Regions from separate parts of the Halioglobus sp. Uisw_031 genome, predicted to be linked through region 3. Evidence: predicted binding sites of a transcription regulator. Region 3 holds the regulator's gene; each other region holds the start of a gene.

Region 1 (3,196 bases), 880 kb from region 3:
GTGTGCCAATATGTGGCTAAAGCTATCTGCCTTTTGCAGGCTCCCCATCAATCCGGAGAGTATTTCTTTGAAGCGGACTGTGTCGCCCTCTCCCGTGAATGGGTCGTTAAAAAGCACCGGGCTGATAGGCATGCTCTGTGGTTTTGTCTTATTTTGCAGAGAGCGAGCGGTGCGATCGTGCGCTACATCATGGGTATCGGCGGGTGCACAATGTCAGTGTCCTTTGCGGAACGGAGGGAAATGTTGACACATGAAAAAATGTATTCTGTGGGGCTTGGCGGCGTCACCTTATCAGTTGAAGATGCAGTCGCTACTGGACTTCACTGGACATGACTGGGAGCGCTGGCCGCAACAGGCCGGTCGCAGGTCTGCCCTGTCTATGATTCTGCGTCTGGAAGTGGCAAAGCGCCGCGGCACAATCCAACGGTTTCCTGCGATGTCCGCTGAGTTTGACGAGTACCCTGCGGTCCCGTTTTATACACACAATGGCAAAACGTTTTACTATGATTCATCGGCTATGGCGCACCACCTGGATCAGGATCCGGGACGTCAGACGAGCCTGCTGATTCCGCAGGATCCGAGGCTGGCTTTCATTTGCCAATTGATCGACGAGGCCTTTGACGAATTTGGCCTATACATGGTGCACCACATGCGTTGGGTGGGTTCGGCCCAGACCACGCCCATGGGTAAGATGACAGCCCGGGAATTTCGTCGACTATTGCCGCCGGGCTTTGAACCGCTCCTTGCACGCCGTTTGTATCGACGCCAGATATCGCGCTGCCCCTACCTGTTCAGCGTCGCGCCCCAGGGTTACGACGCGGGTGTTGCCAGAGACAGAACACCGCCCTCACGGCCGGGTTTTCCACCGACGCACGCGCTGCTGGACGGGGCATGGCGTCGCTATCTGGCAGCCATGGAACACCTGCTGGCTAATCAGCCTTATCTGTTAGGGGGGCGTTTTACGCTGGCGGATGCCAGCGCCTACGGTCAGCTGGGCATGAACCTGGTTGACCCGCAGGCTATTGCGCAGCTGGAGTTGTTGGCGCCGAACACCTTTCGCTGGCTATGTGCTATCCGCGACGGCCGACAGGGTGAGCAGGGTAGAGCAGGTTTAGCACTGACCTCAAGCCTGAAACCCCTGCTGCGCATCATCACCAGTACGTTTGTCGCGCTGATGCGGCAGAACGAAAAGGCTTACGAAGACGCTGTAGCCGATGGCGAAACCGTGTTTAACGAGGCGGCGTTCGATCGTCATCGTGCGCTTTACGACGGACATCTCCTGGGGCATCCGTTCCGCGCTGTTGCGAAAACCTTCCAAGTGCGCGTCTGGCGGGAGTTGAAGGAAAGCTGGCAGGCTCTTGATGTGCAGGACCGGAAGTCTTTGGAGCAGGAACTTCTGCCCGATGCGGGTATTACCTTCAGTCCGGACAGCGCCGTCTGAGCACAATAGATTGCTGAGAAAATGACCTGTCGATTATTCAGGCGGGTTATTTTCATGCTTGCCAAATGATCGCATTTAGTGACTTTTAGGGCTTGCAATCCTATTTTAAACAACTGATTATATATACAGTAGTTTTGCTGGCAGCCAAACGAGGTCTGCCGCAGGCGGGGCCGGAGTTAACCCGGTAAACTAAACGAGAATCAGTTGAGTATTCGCAAAATGAGAGAGGCCACTATGGACGCTAACAAGGGAAAAGCACTGGACGCAGCACTGAGCCAGATTGAACGACAGTTCGGTAAAGGCACTGTCATGCGCATGGGAGACCGGGAGCATGTGGCTATTCCTGCCATCTCTACCGGTTCATTGGGGTTGGATATTGCTTTGGGCATCGGTGGCCTGCCTAGGGGGCGTATTTGTGAGATTTATGGCCCCGAGTCTTCTGGTAAGACAACATTGACCCTGCAGGTGATTGCCGAGGCCCAGAAGATGGGCGGCACCGCCGCCTTTATTGACGCCGAACACGCATTAGATCCCGCCTATGCTGAGAAGCTGGGTGTGCAGATGGATGAACTGCTTCTCTCTCAGCCTGACACAGGCGAACAGGCACTGGAAGTCGCAGAAATGTTGGTGCGTTCCGGCGCGGTTGATGTGTTGGTCATCGATTCAGTGGCGGCATTGACGCCCAAGGCTGAGATCGAAGGTGAGATGGGTGCTTCTCATGTGGGTCTGCAGGCGCGGTTGCTCAGTCAGGCGATGCGAAAGTTGACGGCTGCCATCAAGCAGACCAACAGTCTGGTTATTTTTATCAACCAGATTCGTATGAAAATCGGAGTGATGTTTGGTAGTCCGGAAACCACCACCGGTGGTAATGCTCTGAAGTTCTACTCATCTGTACGTCTGGATATTCGCCGTATTGGCGCGGTCAAGGATGGCGATGAAGTAATAGGCAACGAAACGCGAGTGAAGGTGGTGAAAAATAAGGTGTCGCCACCCTTTAAACAGGCAGAATTTCAGATCATGTATGGTCATGGTATTTATCGGATGGGTGAGGTGGTCGACTGGGGTGTGAAGTTGAACCTGGTGGAAAAGTCCGGCGCCTGGTATGCCTACAAGGGCGACAAGCTCGGGCAGGGCAAGGCCAATGCCGCCAAGTTCCTAGGCGACAATCTTGCAGTCGCTCGTGAAATCGAAGATCAGATCCGCGCGCAAATGCTGACGCCAACTACGCCGGAGAAGGCTGCAATTTCTGCTGATGTTGCGGAAAACACCGAGGAAACTGCGCTGAAGTAGCGATACTCTGGTCGCAGTATTATTTTTGAACATTTATCACAGGTGCCGAGGTCCCGCTTATCTCTCTCCAGCTCTCGGCGCCTGTTCCTATCATGTCTGAAGACCCTTCACTAGAAAGCAACCAAGCGGAGGAGGCGGCGAGCGCTGAAATAACGCCAGCGGATGTTCGCTTGGCTGCGATGAACCTGTTGGCGCGTCGAGAACACTCGGTGCGTGAGCTGCGTAATAAACTGAAACGTCGGTTTCCTGATGATTCAATGATTGATGAGCAGATTGCTCGCCTCACCGGTCAGAATCTGCAGAGCAATCTGCGCTTTGCTGAAAGTTATGCCCGACAGCGCATCGGTCGCGGTTACGGTCCTGTGCGCGTGCGTGAGGAACTGCGGGAGCGGGGAGCGTCAGGCCTTGATGTTGCCGCTGCAATGAAAGCGTTACAGGTTGACTGGTTCGCTGCCGCGTCTGAGG
Region 2 (3,196 bases), 1.0 Mb from region 3:
TAGAAACACTCAGGCTTGAGCCGCGGTAGCATAGACATCTGCGCCCGTGACTCGATCTGGAATACGCCAATGGTATCGGCAATTTGCAGCATGCGGTAAGTGGACGGGTCGTCTTTGGGGATGTCGCTGAGCGTTTTGATGGTGGGGCAGTAGCGCTGCACCATCTGTAGGCTCTTGCGAATGGCAGACAACATGCCTAAGGCTAGAATGTCTACCTTGAGCAGGCCCATAGACTCGATGTCCTCCTTGTCCCACTGGATAATAGTGCGTTCTGCCATGCTGGCATTCTCCACGGGTACCAGCGTCGAGATAGGGCTGCGGGTGATCACAAAGCCACCCACATGCTGTGACAGGTGCCTGGGAAAGCCCAGGATTTGTTGCACCAGTGAATAAAACAGCTCTGCCTGCTGGCTGTGGCTGGCGACACCTTGCTCTTCAAATCGTTTGTTGAGATCTGCCGAGCGATCCCACCACGCCATAGATTTTGCCAGGTCGTCGACGAACACCGGATCCAGCCCCAGTGCTTTGCCCACATCGCGCACCGCGCTGCGTGAGCGGTAGGTGATGACCGTGGCGGCCAGAGCAGCGCGCTTGCGGGAGTATTTGTCATAGATATACTGAATCACTTCCTCCCGCCGTTCGTGTTCAAAGTCCACGTCGATATCCGGTGGCTCGTCTCGTTCTCTGGAGATAAAGCGCTCAAACAGTAAAGAGATTTGCTCGGGTGATACCTCCGTAATAAAGAGGCAGTAGCACACCACCGAGTTGGCCGCTGAACCGCGGCCTTGGCACAAAATGTCGCGGGAGCGGGCAAAGCGCACGATGTCGTACACGGTGAGGAAATAATATTCGTAGTGCAGTTCCTCTATTAGCGCCAGCTCCTTATCGATGCTCTGCTGTATCTTTGTGGGAATACCTCGGGGCCAGCGAGCATCTGAGCCTGTCGTCACCAGCTCGCGCAGATATTGATTGGCGCTGTAACCCGATGGCACCACCTCTTCGGGATATTCATAACGCAGCTCATCCAGGCTGAAATTGCAGAGTCTGGCAATGTGTAGAGTTTGATCCAGTAGTGCAGGGGGGTAGAGCCATTGCAATTTGTCGATAGTGCGCAGGTGTTGCTGGCTATTGCCCAGGCGTCGCCGACCCAATTGAGCGATGCTGGTACTGTGATAGAGTGCGGTAAACACATCATGCAGGGGTTTACGTTTGGCGGTATGCATGCGCACATCGCCGCAGGCTAGCATCGGAATATCCAATTCCTGGGCCAACTGCTGCAGCCTGAGGTAGCGCTGTACTTCATTGTTACCCAGTAGGTGATTGACGCCGAGCCACAGACGATCTTTGCACAACCGCTTGAGTTGCAGACCATAGGCGTGACTGTTTTCATCGTTCATTTGGGGCAGCCAGATCAGAAAGCAGCGTTTGAGGTGAAATATTACGTCACGCAGGGTGACCCGGTATTCTCCTTTGGGGCTGCGCCGGCGAGCCATGCTGATGAGGCCGGACAGCTCGCTGTAGGCATCCCGAGTAGGCACGAGTACTACCAGTCGAATGCCTTCCTCCAGTCTCAGCTCGCTGCCGATGATGAGCTGGATGCCGGCTTCCTTCGCGGCCACATGGGCTTTGACTATCCCTGCAAAGGAACACTCGTCCGTGATGGCTAGTGCGCGATACCCGAGCGCGGCGGCGCGCTCCACCAGTTCGTGGGGATGAGAGGCGCTGCGCAGGAAGCTGTAACAGCTAAGGCAGTGAAGTTCGGCGTAGCTTGACATTATACTGTATAAATATACAGTATTTTTGAGCCTGTCAAATAGATTGAATTAATTTTAATCTGATGGTGAATCGCCCTTCACACGTAACCTCCCACTATTTGAGATAGAAGCGCATTGTCGGGCGTCAAAGAAAGTCAATCCGATGACCGCTTTGCATGAGAAAAGGGGCTCACATATACTCGAGCTCTGCGGGACCTCGTGAGACGCCCAGACCGTTGGCAGAGTAGGCGCTATGCGTCTTAGCTGTGGAGGCTATGAATTGATTTATTACGCCATAAAAATTGCGATTACCACTATCCTTATCGTGGCGATTTCAGAGATTTCTAAGAGAAACTCTCTTGTCGGTGCCGTCTTGGCATCTATTCCGCTTGTTTCGGTTTTGGCAATGTTTTGGCTGTACATCGATACGGGTGATTCAACAAAAGTAAGCAACTTGTCATCCAGTATTTTTTGGTTGGTTTTACCCTCGTTAACACTATTCTTAACATTGCCGATTTTGCTCAAACTTGAACTTCATTTTTACTGGGCCATAGCAATATCAATCGGTCTCACCTTTTTGAGTTACTTATTAATGCTGGCAGTATTAAATTATTTTGGGGTAAAGTTATAAACGATGTATAGAAATGCCAGCTAATATTGACAGGCTGCTAGGGCCGCTTAACCAGTATACGCTGCTGCTCGAAATATTTTTTAACGACGTAGACATTCTCTAATGACACTTGCCGTGGTGTCCTCGCAGGTTAATAAAAATAAGGAGTCACTCCATGTCCATCGATTGCCGTACCCGCCGCCATCGTGATCGCAGACCCTTCGACCGAGACGCAATCTTCGACTCGTTGATTCCGGAAGCGTTGTCTCGCAATGCGGAGCTCGCCGCTCGAGGCCTGCGCTACAAGAACCTGCCAGCCCTCACGCTCAGCGTTGGTGATCGCACCGTCACATTATGCGAACGGCGCGGCGCGCTCCGCATTGAAGCGGGGTACGCATCCGACAGTGCAACTGCAAAACTTGATTGTGATGCTCTCTCGGATCTTGTCCAAGACTGGACGACAACAATGGGACTGGCGATGAACTCACGCGTTAAGATGACTCAGGGCAGCTTCGAGCATTGGATTGGCTGGGAGCCGGTGCTCCGTGCACTATTCGATGGTCGCCCTGTTCACGAAGCTGGCGCCATCACAGTGACCGATAGAGACGGCAGCGATCTGGATCTCAGTCGAGCGTTCGAACGTGACGATGATCGCGATGAGATCTCCCACTTCCTTCACCAAGCTGGATTTTTGCATCTGCGTGGTGTCTTCACAGAGGCAGAGATGGCCGCCGTGTCTGCCGACCTCGACGCTGCCCTTGAGCGTGCGCGTCCCGACGATGGTGCATCGTGGTGGGCAGGAGATTCGAAAGGTGTGCAGCAGGCTGTGCGT
Region 3 (3,196 bases):
AGCCAGAGCTGGAGCCAGAGCCAGAGCTGGAGCTGGAGTTGGAGCCAGAGCAGCCCCAGCGTGAGACCATCACCGCAGATCCGGCAATCGATCTTGAGTTTCAGCGGGTACCCTCAACCCTCATCACGATCACCGAGAGCGCAGAAACACTTGAGCCAATCTACCCCTTCCGCCATGCCGTTCGGTTATATCAGACACGCCGCATGCGCAGTGGCGAAGTGCACTACATCGATCATCCCATGCTCGGCGTTATCGTGAAAATAACGCCACTGCCTGATCCGAGGTCGCAGGCTAAGCCGCAAGCCAAGTCAGAGTAGCCCAATACATCAATGACGCGAAGAGACTCAACGATTTCGCAGTAGTTGGTTTAGTAGCTGCCTGACAACGGCAGCCTCTCGCAGCAGAATGTCTTGCATCATGGCCAAGGTGAGAGGCAAATCGCCAAGGCCGGCGGCAGGATTCACCACCATGCACACCGAGGCATACGGAAGCCCGAGTTCGCATGCCAAAGCAGCTTCGGGCATGCCTGTCATGCCAACCACATCACATCCATCGCGCGCCATACGCTGCACCTCCGCCGACGTTTCAAGACGTGGCCCCTGAGTGGCGCCATAAACACCTGAGGCTTCATGGGGGATATTGGCAGAATCCGCGGCGGCCAGCAGCTCCATGCGCAACCCTCGCTCATAGGGCTCGGTAAAGTCGATATGCATCAACTTATCCTCTTGTCCCTCGTCGAACGTATGTTCACGCCCCCAGGTGTAATCAATGACCTGATGCGGGATCACTAAGCGTCCGGGTCGCATCGATTCTGTAATACCGCCCACCGCGTTTATGGCGACCACCGCGCCAACCTCCATGGACTTAAGCGCCCACAGATTGGCACGGTAGTTAATTCGATGGGGTGGAATCGCTCCGGGGCTGCCGTGACGCTGCAGGAAAAACAACGAGTGCTCCCCCAACCGCCCTTCCTGTATCGGCCTGGAGGGCTCTCCGTAGGGTGTTTGTACACAGTGCTCCTTGAGCACTTCCAGACCCTCTAGGTCATCGATTCCGGTCCCTCCGATAATGGCAAGCGGCCTCATGCTGTGTGCGCCTGCGTTGTGTTTTCCACGCACACAACACAAGGCAGAAATTCGCGATCTGCACTGCTATGGCAAAAATGGGTCAGCATACTCAATGTCTCTTCCTCTCTGTGCCCGCCGCTAGCGCAGGCGGAGCTGTCTAAATCAAGGTTATCTCGCTCTGGTCGATAAAAATTATACGGCTTTTCAAACGGATAACGTCTATCTGCACCACACAGCGAGCCACTAGCGCACTACAACGACCAGCGCAGTGAATTCAATTGAACCTGATACCCTGTGTGGTGTCGAGGATAACTGAGAGCGCTTCGAAAATCGCATGCCATATCCACTCTGACGCATAATCTAGGCGCTTGAGGCGCTATTGTCTTTCCCCGCTAATACTGTATATAATCACAGCACCTGTATAAAACCACATAGGGTGCTTGCAATGGAAAAACTGACGCAACGGCAGCAACAGGTGCTGGATATTGTACGCCATCACATTGAAGACACGGGTTATCCTCCTACCCGAGCCGACATCGCGCGCACACTCGGATTTAAGTCAGCCAACGCAGCTGAAGAGCATCTCAAGGCTCTAGCACGTAAGGGGGCGATTGAAATGATCGCAGGTGCTTCACGTGGCATCCGATTACCCGAGAGCGCAGGCATCCCGATCGTAGGGCGAGTTGCCGCGGGGCATCCCATATTGGCGCAGGAGCACGTAGAAGACTACTGCTCTTTGCCTTCAAATTTTTTCAAACCACATGCAGACTTTTTCCTGACGGTACAGGGAGACAGTATGATTGACGTCGGAATTCTCGACGGAGATCTACTTGCGGTGCATAGCACCCCAGTTGCAAAAAATGGCGACATTGTTGTGGCGCGCATAGATGACGAGGTCACTGTAAAACGCCTCCAGCTCACTAACAAAAAGCATCTGCTGCAATTGCTGCCGGAAAACCGTGACTATCAGGCGATAAGTGTAGATCTGCGGGAACAGGCCTTCAGTATCGAAGGCCTCAGTGTCGGTGTATTGCGTCGTGGAAATTAACGCTTAGTGCAGTATTCGCGGCGAGTCCTGCGCCGTCTCCAGTTCGTCATTTCCAGATTCAGAAATGGCCGCAGCCGCTTGAATACCCGCCTGAATCATCACTCTGGCAACTTCAAGACCGTTGTCCATGATGTAGGCACGCGCTTCGTCAGAAAACTGGATTGTTAATAACGGCTCTGACTCATCATCAGCACGCTGCACGACAATTTCTCCATCTCCACGATCGACTATTTCAAGCAGTGATGCTGGCATTCAACAAACCTCAATCCGTTAGCGTCGGCTGCTATTCTAACAGCAGCCGAGCAGAACTGCCTCCACAATTTCTCGTTTGTTAGAGACCCCTGCGCGCATTCAGGTCTTTTTTGCTGCGCGTTTCGGGCCTGTCGGAGCCGCTTCCTCAAGCCACTTACCCTTCTGATACAGCGCCTTCCAACCCGTTGGCTTGCCGCCGCTCTCAGTCATCACATACTGCTCCTTAGATTTTCGGCTAAACCGTACCTGAGCCGGATTTCCCTCTTTGTCTGCGGTTGGCGCACTAAAAAGAAAGGTGTACTTGGGATCAATTTCAGACTGATGCGCCAGCAACTCAGTCACCAGCGGGGCTCGCGTTTCCCGATTGCGAGGGAATTGGCTGGCGGCCAAAAATAGGCCTGCCGCACCGTCGCGCAAGATGTAGTGGTCCTCGACTTTTTGGCACTCCAGTTCCGGCATCGGTACTGGGTCCATCTTGGGCGGTGCTGCCTCCCCACTGCGCAGAAGCTTGCGTGTATTCTTACACGTTTCCGCCATGCACCCAAAGTACTTGCCAAAGCGACCGTTTTTAAGTTGCATTTGCGAGTCACACTTATCGCAGTCCAGAATCGGGCCCTCGTAGCCCTTTATTTTGAACTTACCCTCCTCTACCTCAAAACCAGAGCAGTCAGGATTATTGCCGCACACATGCAACTTGCGGCCCTCGTCGATAAGATAGCTGTCCATCGCGGTATTACACAACGAGCACCTGTGCTTGGCACGCAGCAGTCTCGACTCCGCCTCTTCATCAGCATCCTCCATGATCGCTTCATCACCTGCGGTCAGGTTG
Region 4 (3,196 bases), 1.0 Mb from region 3:
AGAGTTCACGGTAGCAGTGAATTCTTTCAGGAGATTCAGGGGCAGGGGGCTCAGCCGTTGTTCCAGTGGTTGCTGTATCGCCATGGCCGTGACTCTGGGAGCAAAGGACAGTAGCCAGGCGGCTTTGGGCGTCGGCGCCAGTCCGTGATGTGCGCAATAGCCGCGGCTGCTGATGCCCATGGCCACTTCTGCTAGCAGAGCATCCAGCCCTTGGTACAGACTTAGGCAGCCCTCGATTTCCAGCTGCAGACAGTCGAATTGCCAGGTGTAAAGGGTAGGAGTGATGCTATAAGCCCAGCAGCACAGTTGCTGCAGGCAGCGTTGTTCCGCCTGCTTGTCTCGTTCCAGCAAGCGGATCGGCTCTTCGCCTGCGAGTGCCCGTACCGTCGCGGCACCCATGCCCTGACGTATTCCTAGGGCGGCGGCACAGTCATTGATACGAATCACGCGCTGTGCGGCCATGACTGCCACGGGCTGTTGTTCACAGTGGCTCAGGCATTGCAGAGGTAGCTGGTCAAAGCGCAGGCACAGCCAAAGGCTCACAATTTTTTCCCTCGAGTAGTGGCCTGTAAACGGCAAAGACAACATTTTTATGATAGCAATAATACTGTATATACATACAGTATTATTGCTATCTATTTCTCTGCCGGCAGCGATAAAGCACCACTTTTGTGGTGTCTGGGCCACATTCTGTACCCTTAATTGTTACCTTAGGTGACAAATTGGTGCACGAATTAGAACTTTGGATCACTGCTTTAGATCACTATTTATGTACAATATTTAATGAATAATATGCAGAATCGAGGTTGTGATTGATCTGCGATGGGTAGATAGTAGTAACATATTCTTTGAGTTATGTTACTTAAAGTTACATGCGGGAGATCTACTGATGAAAGTTTTATTAATGACTGTCCTGATCTGTCTGGCATTCAATGCCTCTGCTGACTGTCCTGTTAAGAGGCCGGGCGAGTTGCCCGTGTTGCCTGATGGCGCAGTCGCCAGTGATGAAGTAATGTACAGGGGGCAGTTGGCGGCAGAAAAGTACCTGCTGCATGCGGAGGCCTACATAGGATGTGACGTAATGGGCCCTCAGCAACACCTAATTTTGGTCGCAAAAGTCGAAGACTTTTCTCGAGTTTACAATGATGAAGTCATTGAATTCCAGGTTCGCTCCAATCTCCTTGCAGAGAAATAGGACTCGTACTCTCCAGCAGGTAAGTGAAGATGAGTGTGATTAGGAAACCTACAACCTCTATGGCGGGCGGATAAACAAGCGTGCATGGGCAATTAAGTCGCCGCAGGCTACACGCCCATTGCAGGACTGTGTTGGCTATTAGCTGTCCAGACCGGTAATTCCCATAGTTGTGGTTGCAGTAGCTCATCTTTTGCGGGAGATAGATCCACGTCGATGGACTGGTTGCCGCCACGTTGCTTGAGTATGTGTACTTTGCGGTACTCGCGCATCTGCATGCGCAGGCTGGAGGGAGCGCTGTTGTGGTGTGCCTGGTTGGGGCGAAACAGTACGGCCAGGCTATTCCCATTGGCGGCCGCCAATTGTAGTTTGCGCAATTCGCTGTAGCTGTAGTCTTGTGCGCCCAGCCAGCTGAATACTGCGCTGCAGGTGGTACTGCGCAGAGCTTGTTCGGTCGCCCATAAACGCTCCTGACGATTTTTAGGATGGACCATCAAAATCTGTTGGGTGTCGATACCTCGAGCGGCCAAAAGTGGGGCATAGGGTGTATAGGGTGGAGCGATAAATACTTGCCAGCGGCCCTGGTCACTAAGGCGCTCCATGGCGGGCAGGAACAGGCCCATGGCGCCCAGCCCACAGCCGTCGCTTAGCAACTCAATGGTACCGTCCAGAGGCCAGCCGCCCTGCTGCAATTGTGCATCCAGTGCTGCATGGCCAGAGGAAAGGCTCGAAGAGCCGTTGCAATCGCTATTCGCTGAAATACTCTGACCCTGAAAGTGGGGGGGGCGCCCACGCCAAGTGTCGTTGCGATTGATAATCTGTTCCAGCATCTCATTCATAGCCTGCACCTCGGGGTTGTCTGTCTATAAAACTGTATATACATACAGTAGTATTGAAAAAGACAGAATGCAAGCTATGAATGACGGGGTTGGGAGCTGTCGAATTCTATAATAGGCCAGAAAACAAGCGAGTACTTAATTAGCCCGGCATAGCGTGATGACCAGACGTGAGAGATTATCCCAGGGTTTGCCGTCAGCAAAACCTTTGATACTGCCGTCCGCTCGAGCGGCCTGCTCCAGCAGCAAAGATAACGAGTGCGTGTTGTGGCGCGTTAGCGCGGCCTGCATCAAGGGCATGCGATTTTGCCATACGCGCCGAGAGCTGAGCGCCTGCTGTGTACTTTGACCGCTGTCGCAATCCAGTTGTGCTTCGTAAAGAGTCCGAATCTCCCGGACTAAGGCCCACAATACCACTGGGGGCTCCGTACCTGCTGCGCGAAGTCCATACAGCATGCGCAAGCTGACGCTGGCGTTGCCTTTCAGGGCGTTATCGGCCATGTCGAACAGGTTGTAGCGGGCATTGTCGGATACCGCTTCGGTGACCGTTTGCATCGTAATTTTAGAATCTGCTGCCAACAGTTTCAGTTTTTCAACTTCCTGCACCGCGGCCAACAGGTTGCCCTCCATCCGCTCACACAGCAACCGCAGGGCATCGTCATCGATACTCATGCCAGCGTTGCGGACTCTTTGTTGCAGCCAGCGGGGCAGATTCTTGGCATCCACCGGCCACACCTGGACAGTGACACCCGCCTTGTCGAGGGCCTTATACCACTTGCTATTGGTCGATTGTTTGTCAATTTTTCCCGACACAATCAGCAGTACATCGTCGCCGCTGGCGATGTCTAGATATTCGCACAGGGCTTTGCTGCCTTCCGCTCCTGGCTTGCCACTGGGTAGACGCAGCTCAATCAGCTTGCGATCGGCAAACAGTGACATGTTAGAAGCGCTATGCAGGATATCCTGCCAGTTGAAATTAGAGACGCCCCCTTCGATAATCTCACGTTCGTTACAATTCTCTGCTCGTGCTTTCTGGCGAATTTGGTCACAGCACTCCTGCAATAACAGGGGCTCATCGCCACTCACCAGATAGACAGGAAGAAGTTTTTGCTGCAGATGGTCGGCCAGTTTCTCGGGGTATAGGCGCATGACTGACTATTGCGCCGGG

Evidence for each region. The regulator LexA, encoded in region 3, represses DNA repair genes until DNA is damaged. The targets are predictions, from matches to a motif close to ACTGTNTNTANANACAGT.
Region 1: a site for LexA is predicted at 1,554-1,571, ahead of recA (recombinase RecA). Genes of this name have one in related genera too.
Region 2: a site for LexA is predicted at 1,779-1,796, ahead of ABXT62_RS02835 (error-prone DNA polymerase). Genes of this name have one in related genera too.
Region 4: a site for LexA is predicted at 2,063-2,080, ahead of imuA (translesion DNA synthesis-associated protein ImuA). Genes of this name have one in related genera too.

The regions. Positions count from the first base shown of each region.
Region 1 is NZ_CP159826.1:2,547,428-2,550,623, reverse strand. Features, by position in the region: gene ABXT62_RS11555 (glutathione S-transferase C-terminal domain-containing protein) at 251-1,441, shown strand; gene recA (recombinase RecA) at 1,676-2,731, shown strand; gene ABXT62_RS11545 (regulatory protein RecX) at 2,824-3,196, shown strand, end outside.
Region 2 is NZ_CP159826.1:630,059-633,254, forward strand. Features, by position in the region: gene ABXT62_RS02835 (error-prone DNA polymerase) at 1-1,775, opposite strand, end outside; gene ABXT62_RS02840 (DUF3147 family protein) at 2,008-2,385, shown strand; gene ABXT62_RS02845 (phytanoyl-CoA dioxygenase family protein) at 2,540-3,196, shown strand, end outside.
Region 3 is NZ_CP159826.1:1,662,715-1,665,910, reverse strand. Features, by position in the region: gene ABXT62_RS07605 (CsiV family protein) at 1-317, shown strand, start outside; gene ABXT62_RS07600 (S-methyl-5'-thioinosine phosphorylase) at 345-1,085, opposite strand; gene lexA (transcriptional repressor LexA) at 1,513-2,115, shown strand; gene ABXT62_RS07590 (hypothetical protein) at 2,119-2,367, opposite strand; gene topA (type I DNA topoisomerase) at 2,467-3,196, opposite strand, start outside.
Region 4 is NZ_CP159826.1:650,994-654,189, forward strand. Features, by position in the region: gene ABXT62_RS02950 (Y-family DNA polymerase) at 1-543, opposite strand, end outside; gene ABXT62_RS02955 (hypothetical protein) at 890-1,195, shown strand; gene imuA (translesion DNA synthesis-associated protein ImuA) at 1,303-2,031, opposite strand; gene holA (DNA polymerase III subunit delta) at 2,167-3,177, opposite strand; gene lptE (LPS assembly lipoprotein LptE) at 3,184-3,196, opposite strand, start outside.